2 regions of the Ligilactobacillus sp. JN-6 (Y).1 genome follow, and region 2 is predicted to be linked to the other one. Evidence: predicted binding sites of a transcription regulator. Region 2 holds the regulator's gene; the other holds the start of a gene.
The links. The regulator NrdR, encoded in region 2, represses ribonucleotide reductase genes. The targets are predictions, from matches to a motif close to ACACNATATATNGTGT.
Positions count from the first base shown of each region.

Region 1: the regulator NrdR is predicted to act here: its motif matches at 2,617-2,632, upstream of nrdH (glutaredoxin-like protein NrdH).

Region 1 covers NZ_CM176599.1:1,746,341-1,755,011, forward strand. The annotation lists gene nrdE (class 1b ribonucleoside-diphosphate reductase subunit alpha) at 1-1,960, opposite strand, end outside; gene nrdI (class Ib ribonucleoside-diphosphate reductase assembly flavoprotein NrdI) at 1,950-2,321, opposite strand; gene nrdH (glutaredoxin-like protein NrdH) at 2,318-2,548, opposite strand; partial or broken gene AC3XNE_RS08045 (class I SAM-dependent methyltransferase) at 2,826-3,429, shown strand; gene tadA (tRNA adenosine(34) deaminase TadA) at 3,431-3,913, shown strand; RNA gene ffs (signal recognition particle sRNA small type) at 3,949-4,046, shown strand; gene dnaX (DNA polymerase III subunit gamma/tau) at 4,225-6,033, shown strand; gene AC3XNE_RS08065 (YbaB/EbfC family nucleoid-associated protein) at 6,054-6,362, shown strand; gene recR (recombination mediator RecR) at 6,387-6,986, shown strand; gene AC3XNE_RS08075 (YaaL family protein) at 7,003-7,242, shown strand; gene tmk (dTMP kinase) at 7,336-7,965, shown strand; gene darA (cyclic di-AMP receptor DarA) at 8,014-8,343, shown strand; gene holB (DNA polymerase III subunit delta') at 8,356-8,671, shown strand, end outside.
Region 2 covers NZ_CM176599.1:1,917,219-1,925,889, reverse strand. The annotation lists gene thrS (threonine--tRNA ligase) at 1-1,935, opposite strand, end outside; gene dnaI (primosomal protein DnaI) at 2,240-3,160, opposite strand; gene AC3XNE_RS08975 (replication initiation and membrane attachment family protein) at 3,186-4,565, opposite strand; gene nrdR (transcriptional regulator NrdR) at 4,585-5,085, opposite strand; gene mutM (DNA-formamidopyrimidine glycosylase) at 5,274-6,107, opposite strand; gene polA (DNA polymerase I) at 6,280-8,671, opposite strand, start outside.

The sequences.
Region 1 (8,671 bases), 170 kb from region 2:
TTTGATCCACATGAGTTTGTGCTGCCGCGTAAGTGTCTATTACTTTGCGCATGTCCATATCGTAAGCAGATGTATAGTACTTGATCGTGTCGTTAGAAAGATATGGGGCAGGGTAGTAGATCTTACCGATCTTTTTTTCTTGCCGTTCTTCGATCCGGTTAATGACCGGCTGCAATGAAGCAGTCGTATCATTAACATAGGAGATCGAACCTGTTGGCGCCACGGCCATTCTGTTTTGATGATAGAGACCATCTTTTTGGACTGCTTCTTTGAGTTTTTTCCAATCTGCAGGGCCAGGAACAAAAATATCTTGGAAAAGTTCTTGGACCTTCTTTGTTTCTGGGCCAAAATCTTTTTCTAAATATTGATCAAAATACGAACCGTCTGCGTATTTACTTTTAGAGAAGCCGACGAAGGTTTCTTGCCGTTCTTTAGCTATCTCGTTTGAAGCAGTCAATGTCCAGTAATTTAATAACATGAAGTAAACACTTGTAAAATCAATGGCTTCCTTAGATCCATATTCAATATGATTTTTTGCAAGATAGCCGTGTAATCCCATAGCGCCTAGACCGATAGTGTGAGCTTGTTCATTGCCATGCTGGATCGATGGAACAACGTCTATCGCTGAATGGTCCGTTACAAATGTTAGTGCACGAGTCATTGCTTCGACTGATCTACCAAAGTCTGGTGACTCCATCAGATTAGCAATATTTGTTGAGCCCAGATTACAGCTAATGTCGTTTCCTAGTTGATCATACTCTTGTCTGTTATTGATGTCTGACGGTTTTTGCACTTGCATGATCTCTGAACAAAGGTTACTCATGATGATCTTGCCATCGATCGGATTAGCTTTATTAGCAGTATCAATGTTAATAATGTATGGATAACCGGATTCTTGTTGCAATTTGGAGATTTCTTCTTCGAGTTCACGAGCTTTGATCTTTTTCTTCGGGATATCAGTATTGGCAACCATATTGTCGTACTCTTTGGTAATGTCTACGTAAGAAAATGGCTCGTGATAAGCACGTTCAACGCCCCAAGGGTCAAAAAGATACATGTCTTCATTATTTTTGCTCAATTCATAAAACTTATCGGGTACGATCACACCTAATGAAAGTGTTTTGACCCTAATTTTTTCATCTGCATTTTCTTTTTTAGCTGAAAGAAAAGAAACAATGTCCGGGTGAAAAACATTCAAGTATACGACACCAGCGCCTTGGCGTTGTCCAAGTTGGTTTGAATAAGAAAAGCTATCTTCTAGTAATTTCATGACAGGGACAACACCGGAGGCTGCTCCTTCGATCCCCTTGATCGGGGCACCAGCACCACGGAGGTTGCTGAGCGTGATCCCAACACCGCCACCGATCCGTGATAATTGTAAAGCTGAGTTGATGCCACGACCGATGGAGTTCATATCATCGGTAAACTGCAGTAAGAAACAAGAGACCAGCTCTCCACGACGCTTGCGTCCCGCATTCAAAAAACTAGGAGTAGCTGGCTGATAACGTTGATGGATCATTTCATCTGCTAGATCAAGTGCGAGCTCTTCATCTCCGTCGGCAAAGTACAACGCATTAATAGCTACACGGTCTATGTAACTTTCCAAATATGAATCATTATCATTAGTTCTTAAAGCGTATTGGGCATAAAATTTGTAAGCAGCCATAAATGTTTTAAATTGGAAATTTGTGTCTTGTAGTTGACGATATAATTTTTCTATGAAAGACATTGTGTATTTGGATAGGAATTTCTCTTCCAAGTAGTCATTATCTACCAAATACTTAAATTTCTCCTGTAATGAATTGAATTTTACCATGTTAGGAGTTACGTTTTCTTCTAAAAATGCAGTTAAGGCTTCCTTATCTTTATCTAGCTGGATCTTACCATCTAAAGGAATATTCACCTCATTATTTAGTTCATAATAACTAACATTATTGCCATCTAATTGTTTAAGACTCAATTTCTTTCACCGCTTTCTCAAAATTCGCAACATCTTTTGTCGTGCCGTTAAACTCGAAGCTACATAGTAGTGGGACTTGGAACTCAGTAGAGATGTCTTTTGCCGTAAAGACAAATAATTCAGCAAAATTACGGTTACCGGTCCCAGCGACACCTTTCAGTTGTTCTTGATTACTACCGTAATATAAAAAGTCGGTGACCGGCTCAGTAATGTCTTTCTCGTATGTGGGTACGACTAAGACAAAGGGTTCACCAACTTCAATTTCAGGATCGATCGGATCGATCTCGTATGTGTCGTTTAATGAAAGCTTCTTGACAAATCTTTTTGTTTGTCCAGTTACGCTAAAATAAACTATTTTCATTGCGCGATCAACTTTTTCAACAAGTCTGGTCTAAAACCATTGATGATCGGTTGGTCGTTATCTTCTAAAACCGGAACACTACGAAATCCCTTGCTTTTTAAATAGTCAATGTATTCTGGAGTTTCGGTAATGTTTTTTTCTGCGAAATTAATATTATGCTCATTTAGGAATTTTTTTGTCATTTTGCACTGAATGCAGTTGTTTTTAGTATAAAGTTCTAAGCTCATCTTATTGTCCTCCTAGATTGATCTACTTGATTAAGTATACAACAATATTTGGCGAATTCAAGCAAAAAACACCAGATATAGTATAAAGTTTTGCAAAATCGACCGATATATGGTGTTATGGCAGTATTAAATAATTTTAAAAATTTAGTTTAGAAAAATTTTTCGACAGTCATATAAATTGATTGATAGTCTTGTAAACTTCATTTAAGATTAAGAGGTAGGTTTCCAAAGAACAGTAAAATTTAATGAATTTCAAGCGAGAGAAAGAGGAGAAAATTTGTCAGATCACTATTATACAAAGAACCCCAGTGCTAAACATGCGCAAAAATCATGGAACTTTTCACTATATGGACATGAATTTCTTTTTGATACTGACAGTGGTGTTTTTTCTAAGAATACCGTTGATTTTGGTTCAAGAACTTTGTTAGACGCGATCGAAAATACTGAGATCCCCGCAGGGAAAATAATAGACGTTGGCTGTGGTTATGGGCCGCTCGGTTTGGCTCTTGCGTATCGTTATCCTGAAAGGCAGATAGATATGGCAGATATCAATGAAAGGGCACTCGAGCTAGCAAGAAAAATGCTTCTTTGAATCAAATCGATAATGTTCATGTTTTCAGTTCAGATGTTTATTCTAACGTTACAGAGACTCAGTATGCAGCTGTGATCACCAATCCGCCGATCCGTGCAGGTAAAATGGTGGTCCATTCTATCCTGAGCGAAGCAAAACAGCACTTGATGACTGCTGGAGTCTTGTTTGCAGTCATTCAAAAAAGCAAGGGGCACCATCTGCCCAGACCAAGATGGAAGAAGTCTTTGGTAATTGTGAAGTAGTTTTAAAACGCAAGGGCTATTTTATTTTAAGAAGTGTGAAAAATTAGTATGACAGAATATTCGCAACAGCAACTGATTTTTTTTATGGGCCAGGCTTTAGCAGAAGCAAAAGAAGCTGCTAGCTTGCATGAAGTGCCAATAGGATGTGTAGTGGTAGAAGCTGGAAAAGTCATTGGTCGTGGTCATAATTTACGTGAATCAAGCCATGATCCTACAGCGCACGCAGAGATCTTTGCTCTCAGTCAAGCCAGCCAACTTAAACATGAATGGCGTTTACAAGATGCGACTTTATTTGTCACACTAGAACCATGTCCAATGTGTGCGGGAGCGATAGTTAATTCTAGGATAAAAGCAGTGTATTATGGCTGTGCCGATCTTAAAGCGGGCTGTGCAGGAACATTGATGAATTTGCTAACTGAGCCGCGTTTTAATCACCAGGTCAAAGTAGATAAGGGGCTATGCAAAACTGAATGTAAACAAATATTAAATGAATTTTTTTCAAAAATCAGAGAAAAACAAGAAAAAGACTAGCATTTTAGGGTAGATTCATGTAATATAGTAGGTGCCGCAAGGCCTTGAGGCAATGTTGTCCTTATGAAGCGTGTCAGGTCCGGAAGGAAGCAGCACTAAGTTTGGTTCGGCATGTGCCTTAAGTTTTTATGATATTAAACCCCGGTCTTTTTCGAGATCGGGGATTTTTTGTAAAGATAATGTGAATGCAGGTTAATAATGATAAATGTTTACTAAACTATTTCGATCTATGAAGAGGCCGTGGTTTAAAAGTACTTTGCATATGTGTTAGACGAGAATGGATAACTGCAATTATTAAGGAGGAGACGGAGATGAGTTACCAAGCTTTGTATCGTGCTTGGCGTCCACAAAAATTTGATGACCTTGTGGGACAGGAATTAGTTACGAAAACTCTTAAAAATGCTTTAAAGACCAAGCAAACGTCTCATGCGTATTTATTTACTGGTCCCCGAGGAACGGGAAAAACCTCTGCTGCTAAGATTTTTTCGAAAGCAATTAATTGTCATTTTCAAAAAGATGGCGAACCTTGTAATGAATGTGATACATGCACTTCGATCACGGCTGGAAGACAAAATGATGTGATAGAGATCGATGCTGCTTCAAACAACGGTGTTGAAGAGATCCGCGATATTCGGGACAAAGTAAAATATGCGCCAACTGAATGTGATTATAAAATATATATTATTGACGAAGTTCACATGCTTTCAACGGGTGCTTTTAATGCCTTGTTAAAAACATTAGAAGAACCACCAGGAAATGTAGTTTTTATTTTGGCAACGACAGAGCCTCATAAAATTCCAGCGACGATCATTTCAAGAACGCAACGCTTTGATTTTCGCCGGATCCAACCAGCCACTATTTTACAGCGGATGCAATATATTGTTGAACAAAAGCAGTTAAAGTGTGATCAGGCTGCATTAAAAGTAATTGCCAAGGCTGCAGAAGGTGGAATGCGCGATGCTTTAAGCATTCTTGACCAAGTGATCTCATTTGGTAACGACGAAGTGACTTTAGAGAATGCGTTGATGGTTACCGGCAGCGTTCAAAATGACGAATTGTTACAGTATTTGAAACAGGTTACGTATCAAGATACTTCAAAAGCCTTAGAAACTTTACACCAGATTTTGAATGACGGCAAAGATGCTGCCCGTTTTATCGAAGATTTGATCAGTTTTTGCCGTGATCTGTTGTTATATCAGCAAGATCCGGCGACGATCGAAAACAATGAACTTGAAGTCGTAAATGATGATTTTCGTAATTTTGCACAGGAGATCAAACCAGAAGAGATCTATCAGATGATCGATCTTTTAAATGAGCAACAAGAAAATATGCGGTTTACATCGCATGCTTCCATCTATTTGGAGGTTTTAACTGTTAAACTAGCAACTAGACGACCAACAACGTCTCTTTCTAGCGCACAAAGCGTAAAGCAACCGCAGGTAACAGAACAGAACTTGGATCCTAAAGACACTGTAAAAGTCGAGAATTTAACGCGGCAGGTCAAACAATTACAGCAACAAGTCGACCAGTTGCTTCAAGCGCAGCAAACAGAACAGTCAACTGCTGGGGCAAATGAAACTCCTGTAAGAGCAACCACTACAAATCACCAAGCCCAACCAAGAAGAACTTCCTCAACTACCAAAGTTGATCTCCAACAGATTTATAGCGTTTTGGATGAAGCTACCCGAGCAAATCTTAATGAATTGCAAGAAGTCTGGGATGATCTAATGAATATGCTGACAGTCGCTCAAAGGGCTGTTATGCATGTGAGTTCGCCAGTTGCTGCAAGTCCTGATGGAGTGATAGTTACTTTTCAATTTGATTTTTTGTGTCAACGGGCGCGTGACGATCAGCAATTGATAGACACCCTGGAAAATGGGTTGGATCGTTTGATCGAACATGTTCCTCGATTGATTTTTATGCCGCAAGAGCAGTGGCCGCAGGTCCGAAGTGATTATTTAAGTGGACAAAAAAAGCGAGAGAATAGTACAACAGCTCAGGAAGAACAGCTTACGCAAGAAAAAACGACGGAACCAAAACAAGCGACTCAAGAAGATCCAGTAGTCGATAAAGCACTTAAATTATTTGGAAATGAAGTAGTAGATATTAAAAATGATTAAAGTAAAAGGAGAAAATTGTTATGATGCCAGGAAATATGCAGGGTATGATGAAAAAAGTTCAGAAGATGCAAAAACAAATGCAAAAAGATCAAGAGGAGCTTAATCAGACAGAATTTACAGGTAAAGCTGCAAACGATGAAGTGGTCGTTAAATTTACGGGTGATAAGAAGATGCAAGATGTTACGATTAAAGAAGAATTGATCGATCCTGATGACCCTGATATGTTACAAGATCTGATCATTATGGCTGTAAATGATGCGATGGACCAAATCGACAAGAAAACACAATCGACCTTAGGTAAATATTCCCAAGGAATGCCTAGGATGTAATTAGAAGCAAGAGGAGTTTTTGTCATGCAGTATCCAGAACCGATCGCAAAATTGATCGATAGTTATATGAAATTACCTGGGATAGGTAATAAAACAGCGATCCGTTTAGCTTTTTATACGATAGATATGGATGAAAAAGATGTCGTTAATTTTTCTTCATCTTTATTAGCAGCTAAGAGAGATCTGCATTATTGCAGTATTTGCGGTAATATTACTGAAAGTGATCCGTGTGTTATTTGCGCTGACAAGGCGCGTGACCGCTCGCAGCTGATCGTGGTTGAGCAACCCAAAGACGTGATGTCACTCGAAAAAATGCGTGAGTATCACGGCTTGTATCATGTTTTGCATGGAGTATTGTCACCGATCGAAGGTAAGGGGCCCGAAGACATTAATATTAAAAGTTTGGTCAAACGTCTTCAGAAAAATGAAGGTATCAAAGAAGTGATCATTGCTACTAACGCAACGCCGGAAGGAGAAGCGACAGCGATGTATCTCTCTCGTCTTATCAAACCAGCTGGGATCAAAGTTACCCGTTTAGCATCTGGTTTAGCAGTGGGCAGTGATATTGAATACGCAGATGAGATGACACTTTATAAAGCGATAGAAGGACGTCAAGAAATTTAGATAGGATGGCTGAAAGATGTTTGGCAAAAAGAAGAATAATTTAAAAAATAAATATGATGAGGCCTTGTTAGCTGATATCGACCAGGCTTTCTCAGATTGGACTAATGCCAAAAAAAATCAAGAAACAGTTTTTGAGGCTGATGAAGAAATGGTAGCTCAAACTAAAGCGGCTAAAGCACAGTATGAATTTTTGTATCGTGAAGCGCGTCTTCGCAGAGTTAAGGGACACGTTCAGTCATCCGTTATAAGTAGATAGAAATTTTTTGATTGCGTGGAATGGCGTAAACATGGACAGTGAACTAATTTTTAAGTACAATATAACTAATTAAATATAATTGAGGTTTTGTAAGTGGCTGGAAAGTTTGTAACATTTGAAGGAACCGATGGCTCAGGTAAAACCAGTGTCATCAATGGGTTGCTTGCTCGCTTAGATCAAATGGGCCTGCACGATAAATATCTTGTTACCAGAGAGCCTGGTGGCAGCAAAATATCGGAGGCGATACGTAAAGTTATTTTAGATAAAAATAATGTTGGGATGGATCAAAAAACAGAGGCTCTGCTTTATGCAGCGTCTCGACGACAACATTTAGTTGAAAAGATCTTGCCGGCTTTAGCTGCTGATAAGATAGTCTTATGCGACCGTTTTGTTGACAGTTCGTTGGCATATCAAGGTGCTGGTCGTGGTGTTGGAGTCAAACAAGTTGCCGAAATAAACCAGTTTGCAACGGATGGTTTAAGTCCAGAGCTAACTTTTTATTTTGATTTGGACCCTGTGATCGGCTTGAACCGTATCAAGAAGAATCGGCAAGATGAAATTAATCGACTCGATGAAGAACAGATAAGTTTTTATCAACAGATCAGAGCTGAATATTTGGAGTTAGCACGCCAGGATCCAGTCAGGATCAAAACGATTGATGCTTCACAGCCGGAACTACAGGTGGAAGCAGAAGTTTTTTCTCAATTAAAAAAATATTTGTAGTGAATGTAAGCTAAATACTTTGGTATAGAAATTTTGGGGGTAAAGACCATGAAATTGATTATCGCGATTATTCAGGATAAAGACAGTAACCGACTAAGTAACGCCTTTATAGAAAAAGATATTCGGGCAACTAAACTTTCATCGACAGGAGGATTCCTGCGGTCAGGTAACTCCACTTTTTTAGTTGGTGTTGAAGATGAAAAAGTTGACGATGTATTGGATCTAATCAAGACAACTTCAAAAACTCGGAAACAGTTTATGGCGCCGCCAGTAAACTTAGACTCCCCAATGGAAGCCGCTGGAGCATATCCCGTGGAGGTCCAAGTTGGCGGAGCAACGGTATTTGTTCTACCGATCGAAGCTTTCCATCAATTCTAAGAGTGAGAGATAATGAATATTGGAGAAGCGCAGCCGCAATTGACTGCTCACTTTGCTGACCTTATTGCACATAAACACTTAGCACACGCTTATTTGTTAGCGGGAGCGTCTGGTTCGGGGAAGAAAGAATTGGCACTGTGGATCGCGCAACTATTATTTTGTGAACATCCAAGTGAAAAGGGTCCGTGTGGTCATTGTTCTGAGTGTACTAGGATCAGTGAACATGAACATCCTGATGTTGTTGAAGTTGCCCCAACAGGTTTGTCTATAAAAATCGATCAGATCCGCTTTTTGAAGTCTGAGTTTGCTAAAAGTGGCGTCGAGGGAG
Region 2 (8,671 bases):
ACTATATGTTTCAATATCATGATTGAGCAAAGTTACAAAATCATCAAATGACATCGTTGAAGTATCTTTTTGTCCATACTGTCTAACTGTTGCAGTCTGATCAGCAACTTCGTTGTCACCAAGAACTAAAGTATACGGGATCTTATTGACTTGAGCCTGACGGATCTTATAGCCCATCTTTTCATTGCGATCATCAATATCGACTCTGATATGATGTGAAAGTAACCGACTTTGTAATTGCTTAGCATAATCTAAATGTAGTTCATTTTTAACAGGAATGATCTCAACTTGTTTTGGAGCCAACCATGTTGGGAAAGCACCTTTGTACATTTCGATCAAATAAGCAGTAAACCTTTCCATAGTAGAGATGACACCACGATGGATCATAACTGGACGGTGATCTTCGCCATCGGCACCAGCGTATTTCAGGTCAAAACGCTCAGGTAACAAAAAGTCCAATTGGATAGTTGACAATGTTTCTTCTCCACCCAAAGCTGTCTTGGTTTGTACGTCAAGTTTTGGGCCGTAGAATGCCGCTTCACCTTCGGCTTCATAGTAATCCAATCCCATATCATCCATCGCAGCTTTAAGCATTTTTTGAGATCTGTTCCACATTTCATCATCATCGAAGTATTTTTCGGTGTTTTCTGGGTCGCGGTAGCTCAAACGGAAACGATAGTCATGAATATCAAAATCATTGTATACATCGATCATTAAGTCCAAGATCTTCTTGAATTCATCTTCGATCTGGTCTGGGGCCACAAAAGTATGACCATCATTTAAAGTCATTTCGCGCACACGTTGCAAACCAGTCAAAGCACCTGATTTTTCATAACGGTGCATCATACCCAACTCTGCTAAACGCAAAGGTAATTCACGGTATGAACGCTTGTGATGATTATACACTTGCACGTGAGAAGGACAGTTCATTGGACGCAACTCCAAGAATTCACCGTCCCCCATATCCATCGGTGGAAACATATCATCACGGTAATGATCCCAGTGACCAGACTGCTTATACAAGTCGACGTTGGCCAAGACTGGAGTATAAACATGTTCGTACCCCGCAGCTAATTCCTTATCAATAATATAGCGCTCTAACGTCCGTCTGATCGTGGCACCGTTTGGCATCCAGTATGGCAGGCCTGCGCCAACTTTAGGATCAACAAAGAAAATATCAAGTTGGTTGCCGATCACACGATGATCACGTTCATGAGCTTCTTGTCTTCTAGCTAATTCGGCATCCAGGTCTTTTTGTTTATAAAAAGCCGTACCATAGATCCGTTGTAACATTGGATTACTTGAAGCACCCTTCCAATAAGCCCCGGCGACTGCTAAGAGCTTAAAGATCTTAACTTTGCCTGTTGATGGCAAAACAGGACCGTAAGCCAAAGAAACAAAGTCACCTAACCGATAAACCGACACTTGGCTGTCTCTGGCTAATTCTTCGACCAATTGCTTTTGATATGGATCGTTACCGGCTTTTTGTAAGGCTTCTTCTTTGCTGATCGCAGAAAACTCGATGGCATCATCAGCAAGACAGATCTGATCCATTGCAGCAGATAAGTCATCAAAGTCAGTTTCTGCGACCTGTGTTTGTCCTGGCTTTTCAGTATCTAAATAAAAGCCATGCTCGTCAACTCGTGCTTCACCAAAGTTCATTTCCGGATACTTGTCTGCCAATACTTTATTCAAAATTAATGCAGCTGTTTGCCATAAAACATGGATCCCTTCTTCGGAATCTTTCGTAGTGATCTCGATTTGTCCATCTTCTTTTATTTCTTGAAAAAGATCAACAGCAGTATCATTAAACTTACCAGCAACAGCTTTTTTACCCAAACTGATGCTGATAGAATCAGCAACATCTTTAACAGTTACTCCACTGTCAAATTGTTTAACACTGTTATCTGGAAAAGTAAGGTTGATTTGTGACATAAAATTTTCCTCCTAAATTTTGTATAAAAAAAGCCCTGCCGTTCAATAACGACAGGGACGTTTATGACGTGGTTCCACCCATATTTAAACTCGCACAAACGTACGAATTCCTTATTCAAGGTCGTTAACGGCAACCATCCGACTCAACTTTTCATTAAGCTTTTTATGAAAGTGGTAAACCGTTAATGTAAGAAGCTTTCAGTCACGGCTTCTTTCCCTGAAAATTGGGTTCATGTCTTTCACACAATTTAATTATATTAAAACACTAAAGCATTAAACTAACAAGAGATTTTCAGAAATTTTTTCATTTTCTGCGATTTCGACCAACGACATGATACTCATCGGCTAAAAACTGGATCCGTTCCATAATACGTTTGGCTTTCAAGGGTTCAGCTTCACCCCTGCTGTTGATCGTTAAATATTCATCTTCTAATTGTTTTAAAGAAAGGTTAGAACTAAAGAAAGTTGGTAGTTCTTCTTGCATCCGGTACTGTAAGATCACGCCTAAAACATCATCGCGAAACCAACTGCTCATCTGATCAGCCCCGATATCGTCCAACATTAAAATTGGCGCCTTCTTGACGGAATCGATCAAATCGCCGGTCGAATTACTACTGATCGAACTTTTCATTTTTACAGCAAAAGAAGGAAAATGAACAAGTGTCGTACTATAGCCATTTTCAGCAAGCCCGTTCGCTAACGCAGCTAACAAATATGTCTTACCAACACCAAAACTTCCCTCCAAGTACATCCCTTTATGAAATTCATGTGGTGCTTGAAGAAATTCTTGAAAGAAACGTAATGCAGCATCGAAAATCTCTTCTCTTCCCTCAGGGTAATAATCAGATAGTTCAGCGTCTCGGATCGATTTAGGCAAACTGATGACCTTGACCCGCTGCTTAATTTCTTTTTGCCTTTGCCTAGCTAAGAATTCTTTGGTAGGAGTATAGGTGACCTCGATATGATGATCACTTAATATCAAGGATGGATAATACCCAGGCATAAAAGTTTTTTCACCAGCCGCTAATTGATTTTTAAAGTTAACGAACTCGTACAATTTACTGGCACTTCTAATGATCTCATCTCTAGTAAGCTCACCTTGATGCTGCTTCAAAAAATCTACTACATCAGGATCTTTTTGTACTGCCGTGATCAATTTCTGATAACGAGGGCCCCATTTATTATCCTTCAACTGTTCTGCTAGTATCTGACTAAGACTTTCCATACTCTCACCTCATTTCTATTAAACTTCATTTATTATCATTTTTGATCTCTTCCAAACGTCGTTTGATCTCCGCTTGAAGATCAGCTTTTTTGTCGGTTTGGTCTTTTGTACTCTCAGGTTGCTTGTAGCCATTTTGGGCCCACTCAGGCAACTGTTCTTTTTGAACGACCGGACGACTGCGGCGATAGTTCCCTTTATTTTGATGCTTCTTCGCACCCTCTTGTACGACTTTACGCGCTTCAGCCATGGCTTGTTGCGCTGTCTTCACACCATTCTTGGACCAAGTAGCCGCAGTCGTCTCAAAGTACCCTTGATGCATGCTGGCATTTCCTCGATCACTTAAAATATAATGGATCAACACGTTGATCACCTCATTAGGTAATATCCGCTGTTGAACTACATTCGAAACCATATACTTTTCGGAACTTGTTAACAATGCGCCAGTCTCATTTTTGATAGTTTTTAAAAACTCCATCGGAGCCATAGATTTGCAAAATTCTATCAATTCTGAGTCTGCAGACTCAGAATTACCACTACTAGTATTCTCCTCAACGGTTAAATCGTCAGTTTTAGCAGCATTTGTTTTTTTCAATTGGTTATCAAACGAATTATGCGCCAGCATTTTAAAATAACCAACATTCAACTTATTGCTGTTAATATCGATCGCTTCTTCCAACAAACGAACTAGTTGCATCTCATCTAGACCATACAAAAGATGGATCGTCTGAATTGCGTCCATGTTTTTAAAGGCCTCTTCTTGAGGGACGAAAGATCTTTCCAACAACTGTTTAAAAAATTTGAGATCCAAGCCCGTTTCATTTTGATCGATCAATTGCTGGTGTTGCTTTTCAAGAGGCTGCACTTTTTTAGAGGCTGCTTTTTCCATCAAAGTGCTCTGACGGACAGGGAAAACGTCCAAGAATGACTTAGTGACTTCCTGACCGCCCTCTACGTTAAATTCAGGTGGACAGTACTTCTCTTGCAGCTTCCGATATGCCCCTTGTCCAACGGTCTCCAATAACAACGTACTAAGCAGGTCGTCGTTGAAAAAGTTAGCGCCTACCAACGGACGCAAAATGAAATACAGAGATAGTTTACCTAAGCGATCATTTTTTTCAAAGGTCCTTAACAAACCTAGGGCCTCTAATTTCTCACGCGCCTCCAAAAAATCTCTCATTCCAAAAGACAATCCTACCAATAGCTCTTTATTCATCGATCTTTTGACCAGGTCGGGACGGACCTTACCATAACGGCTAAAAAGTAAATAAGTTCCGTATGCATTAGATCCCATGATCGGCACATATAAGTCAAGAAGAACATTAAGGTCTTCATCACTCGGACAACTTCTTTGTACCACGACAAAACCATCTTTTGGGGAAATATTTTTCAAATTTTCGGTAGCCATATCTTTCCCTCTTACTTAATTATTGATCTGTATGATCCTTATCCTCTGGGCCATGTTCGTCTTCTTGACCACGACCCATCAATTCATTCAATTCATTGACAAAAGCACCCATATCCTTAAATTCACGGTAAACGCTAGCGAATCGGATATATGCAATATCGTCAACATCAACTAATTCATCCATAACATACTTGCCGATCAACTGAGTGGAGACTTCTGTTCCCCCTAAAGCACGAACTTTATTCTCTACATCATCGACGATGCTCGTGATTTTGTCCATCCCGACGGGTCTTTTCTCAGCAGCTCTCATGATACCTCTTAAGATCTTATCACGGTCAAACTCTTCTCTGTTTCCATTTTTTTTAATCACCAAAAGAGGAGTAACTTCGATTCGTTCAAAAGTGGTAAAACGGTAGCCGCAATTTTCACATTCCCGTCGCCGTCTGATGGCATGACCATTATCTGCAGGTCGACTGTCAACGACACGTGAACTGTTATGATGACAATGTGGACACATCATAATTTCCACCTCAATTAAATTCAAATTATTCGTTTCTAGACTGCCTTGTTTAGCTTATCACTCAAAACGATTTTATCATAAAAGATACAGCAAACAAACTTTTCCTATCGCAACACTGCTAATTAAGAAGGTCCTTTTTGCTCTCACTGAAGGACTAAACTGCTAGTAAATATTACAAGAAGTTACATCTACTCAGGAGCTAACTTTTGACAATGCGGACAATAATGAGTGCCCCGTTGACCAACGACGATCTTCTCGATAGGGGTTTGACACCTAGAACAAGGTTCATCCTTCTTGCCGTAAACATGCAATTGATCCTGAAAAGAGCCGATCTCGGCATCTGCACCAGCAAAAGTAAAAACTGTCGTGCCACGAGCTTTGATCGCACGCTCCAACTCTAGCATAATATTATCATGCAACTGTTGTGCCTGTTCAAATGTGATTTGAAAACATTTAGTCTCAGGATGGATCTTGGTCATCCATAGAACTTCATCAACATAAATATTTCCTAAACCAGCTACAATAGTTTGATCTAGCAAAGCTGTTTTGATACTTTTCTTCTTTTTTTGTAGTTTGCCATAAAAATCATCAACTAAAAATGTATCTGGGCGTGGTTCCGGTCCTAATTTTTTCAAAGAACTTAACTCATCTTCTGTACCAGTCTTAACTAATTGCATACGACCAAATTTGCGCACATCGTTATACCTTAGCTGTGTACCATCATCGAGTTCAAACACAATGTGCGTATGCTTATCAAGTGGGACGTCACTTTTTTTAACCGCGTATTTGCCTTCCATTCTTAAATGAGAAACCATAGTCAAGTCCCCAGAAAAACGAAAAAGTAAGTACTTGCCCCTTCGATCTATTTTTTTAAACCTTTGCCCAGTCAACTTTTCAATAAATTCTTGTGGATCTCCTAGAATGATCTTTGGGTAGATCAACTCGATCCCAGTGATCTTTTTATCCGTGACCAACGCGCTTAAACCGCGCCTTACTGTTTCAACTTCTGGTAATTCAGGCATTTTTCCACCAACTACTCTCTTTTATTTATCTCAGGAAAAATAAATATTCCTTATTGATATACTACCATTTTAAAAGCCGTGAGACCGGACAAAAAGTTTCGTTCGGGCTCACGGTCAACTCAACTTACCAGCCAACAAAAATCTTTTGTCTGTCGGTAAATCACGTACTTTTCTATTTTGCATTAAACCAAGTTTTGCCATGAGCACATTCTACTTTAAGCGGAACGTTTAGATCAACAGCTGAATCCATCACACCTTTGACCGCTTTTTCAAAGTCAGCCACCTCTTCGTCAGGAACTTCAAATATCAATTCATCATGAACTTGTAGCAGCATCTTAGTTTTCATCTTTTTTTCAGCTAATTGTTTATCCATGTTGATCATGGCAACTTTGATAATATCAGCGGCACTTCCTTGGATCGGACTATTCATCGCCGTTCGTTCCGCAAACGAACGAACATTATAATTTTTATTGTTGATATCGGGCAAATAACGACGGCGATGGAAGATCGTTTGAACGTAGCCTTGTTCACGTGCATTTTTCACGATGTCATCCATATACTTTTTAACACCGGGGAACTTCTCAAAATAAGTGTCGATGAATTTCTTAGCTTGTTTGCGTGTGATACCGATATTTTGTGACAAACCATAATCACTGATCCCATACACTATTCCAAAATTAACGGCCTTGGCTTGGCGTCTGATGTTAGGCGTGACTTCATCTTCACTGTCAAGTCCAAAGATCTGCATTGCGGTGTTGGCGTGAATATCACGGTCAGCTTTAAAAGCCTCTTGCATATGCTCATCATCAGCAATATGAGCTAAGACACGTAACTCTATCTGTGAATAATCAGCCGAGAAAATTTGCCAACCAGGACGACTCGGAACAAAAGCCTGTCTGATTTTGCGTCCTTCTTCTAACCGAACTGGGATATTTTGCAAGTTAGGATCAACAGACGATAGACGTCCTGTCGCAGTCAAAGTCTGAGTATAACGCGTATGAACCTTTTGGTCTTCTTTGAAAACTACCTTCAGTAATCCTTCAATATATGTCGATTGCAATTTAGAAATTTGACGGTAGGTCAAGATATTATCGACGATCGGTGACATTCCACGCAGCTTTTCTAAGACACTTACAGCTGTAGAATAGCCCGTTTTGGTTTTCTTAATAACCGGCAATTCCAATTTTTCAAACAAGATATGTCCTAATTGCTTAGGTGAATTAATATTAAATTCTTCACCTGCTTCATTATAGATCTCTTGCTTCAGCTCAGACAAACGTTCAATAAATTCGCTTTTCATCTGTTCTAAACGTTTGGTGTCCACTGTGATCCCAGCGATCTCCATTTTTGCTAAAACTTTTGCTAATGGCAACTCTATTTCATCGTATAGGTCTTGTTGCTTATTATCCTTCAATTCTGAGAATAATTTTTCTTTTAAAGTAGCAATTGCAGAAACTTTATGACTTAAATGGGCAAACAACTCTTCGTCATCACTAGGGATCTTGCGTTTAGCGCCTTTGCCATAAAATTGCTCATCAGTTTTTACTTGATCAAAACCATGAAGATCAGCCAGCTCACCCAGATCATCACTATTTTCGGTATTGTTTAACAAGTAAGAAACCAACAAGAGATCAAAATCTACGTTAGTCATTGTTAACCCTAGACGATTCAGGCCAACAAAAGTTCTTTTACTGTCAAAAACATCCAGTTTATTCGCCGGATCAGTTAATAAATGTTTAAGTGGTGTCTGTTTCAATAATTCGACATTTCTAGCACCAAAATATTGACCATCGACTTTAAGAACAAAACCCACGAATGGTGCGTTATGGTAATTTTTACCATCCATTTCCAAATAAAAAGTCAGCGACCCCTTAGCCTTTGCTGGGACCTTATCCAAACTTTCTTCGTTTAATAATGTCACAGTTATTTTGTCAAACGCCTTTTGTTCATCAGGATCTTCACCGGACATTTCTTTTAAAAAGCTCTTAAAATCTAACTCTTCATATAGTGAATGTAAGTCTGATCCGTCTACTTCTTGCCGCTTGGTATCAGTCAACTTGATCGTTAACGGAGCATCTGTTTTGATGGTTGCTAGCTCTTTACAAAGCAATGCAGTGTCTTTATCTTCTATCAGATGTTCTTTCATCTTAGACTGTTTCATTTCAATAATATGTGAATAAACACCTTCGACACTGTCATATTGTTTTAATAACTTAATAGCAGTTTTTTCGCCAACTTTAGTGACACCCGGGTAATTATCGGAATTATCCCCAGCTAAACCTTTCATATCGATGATTTGCTTCGGCTCCAAACCGTATTTTTCTTTAACATGCGCAGGGGTATACTCTTCAACTTCACTAAACCCCTTCTGTGTGACCGCCACAGTTGTCTCATTGGTCGTCAGCTGTGTTAGATCGCGATCGCCAGTAACTACAACGACGCGATACCCTTGATCTTCTCCTTGACGAGATAGTGTCCCAATAATATCGTCGGCTTCATAATCAGTGAGTTCATAATCTTTGATCCCATACGCCGTCAGCATTTTCCTCAAATATGGCAACTGC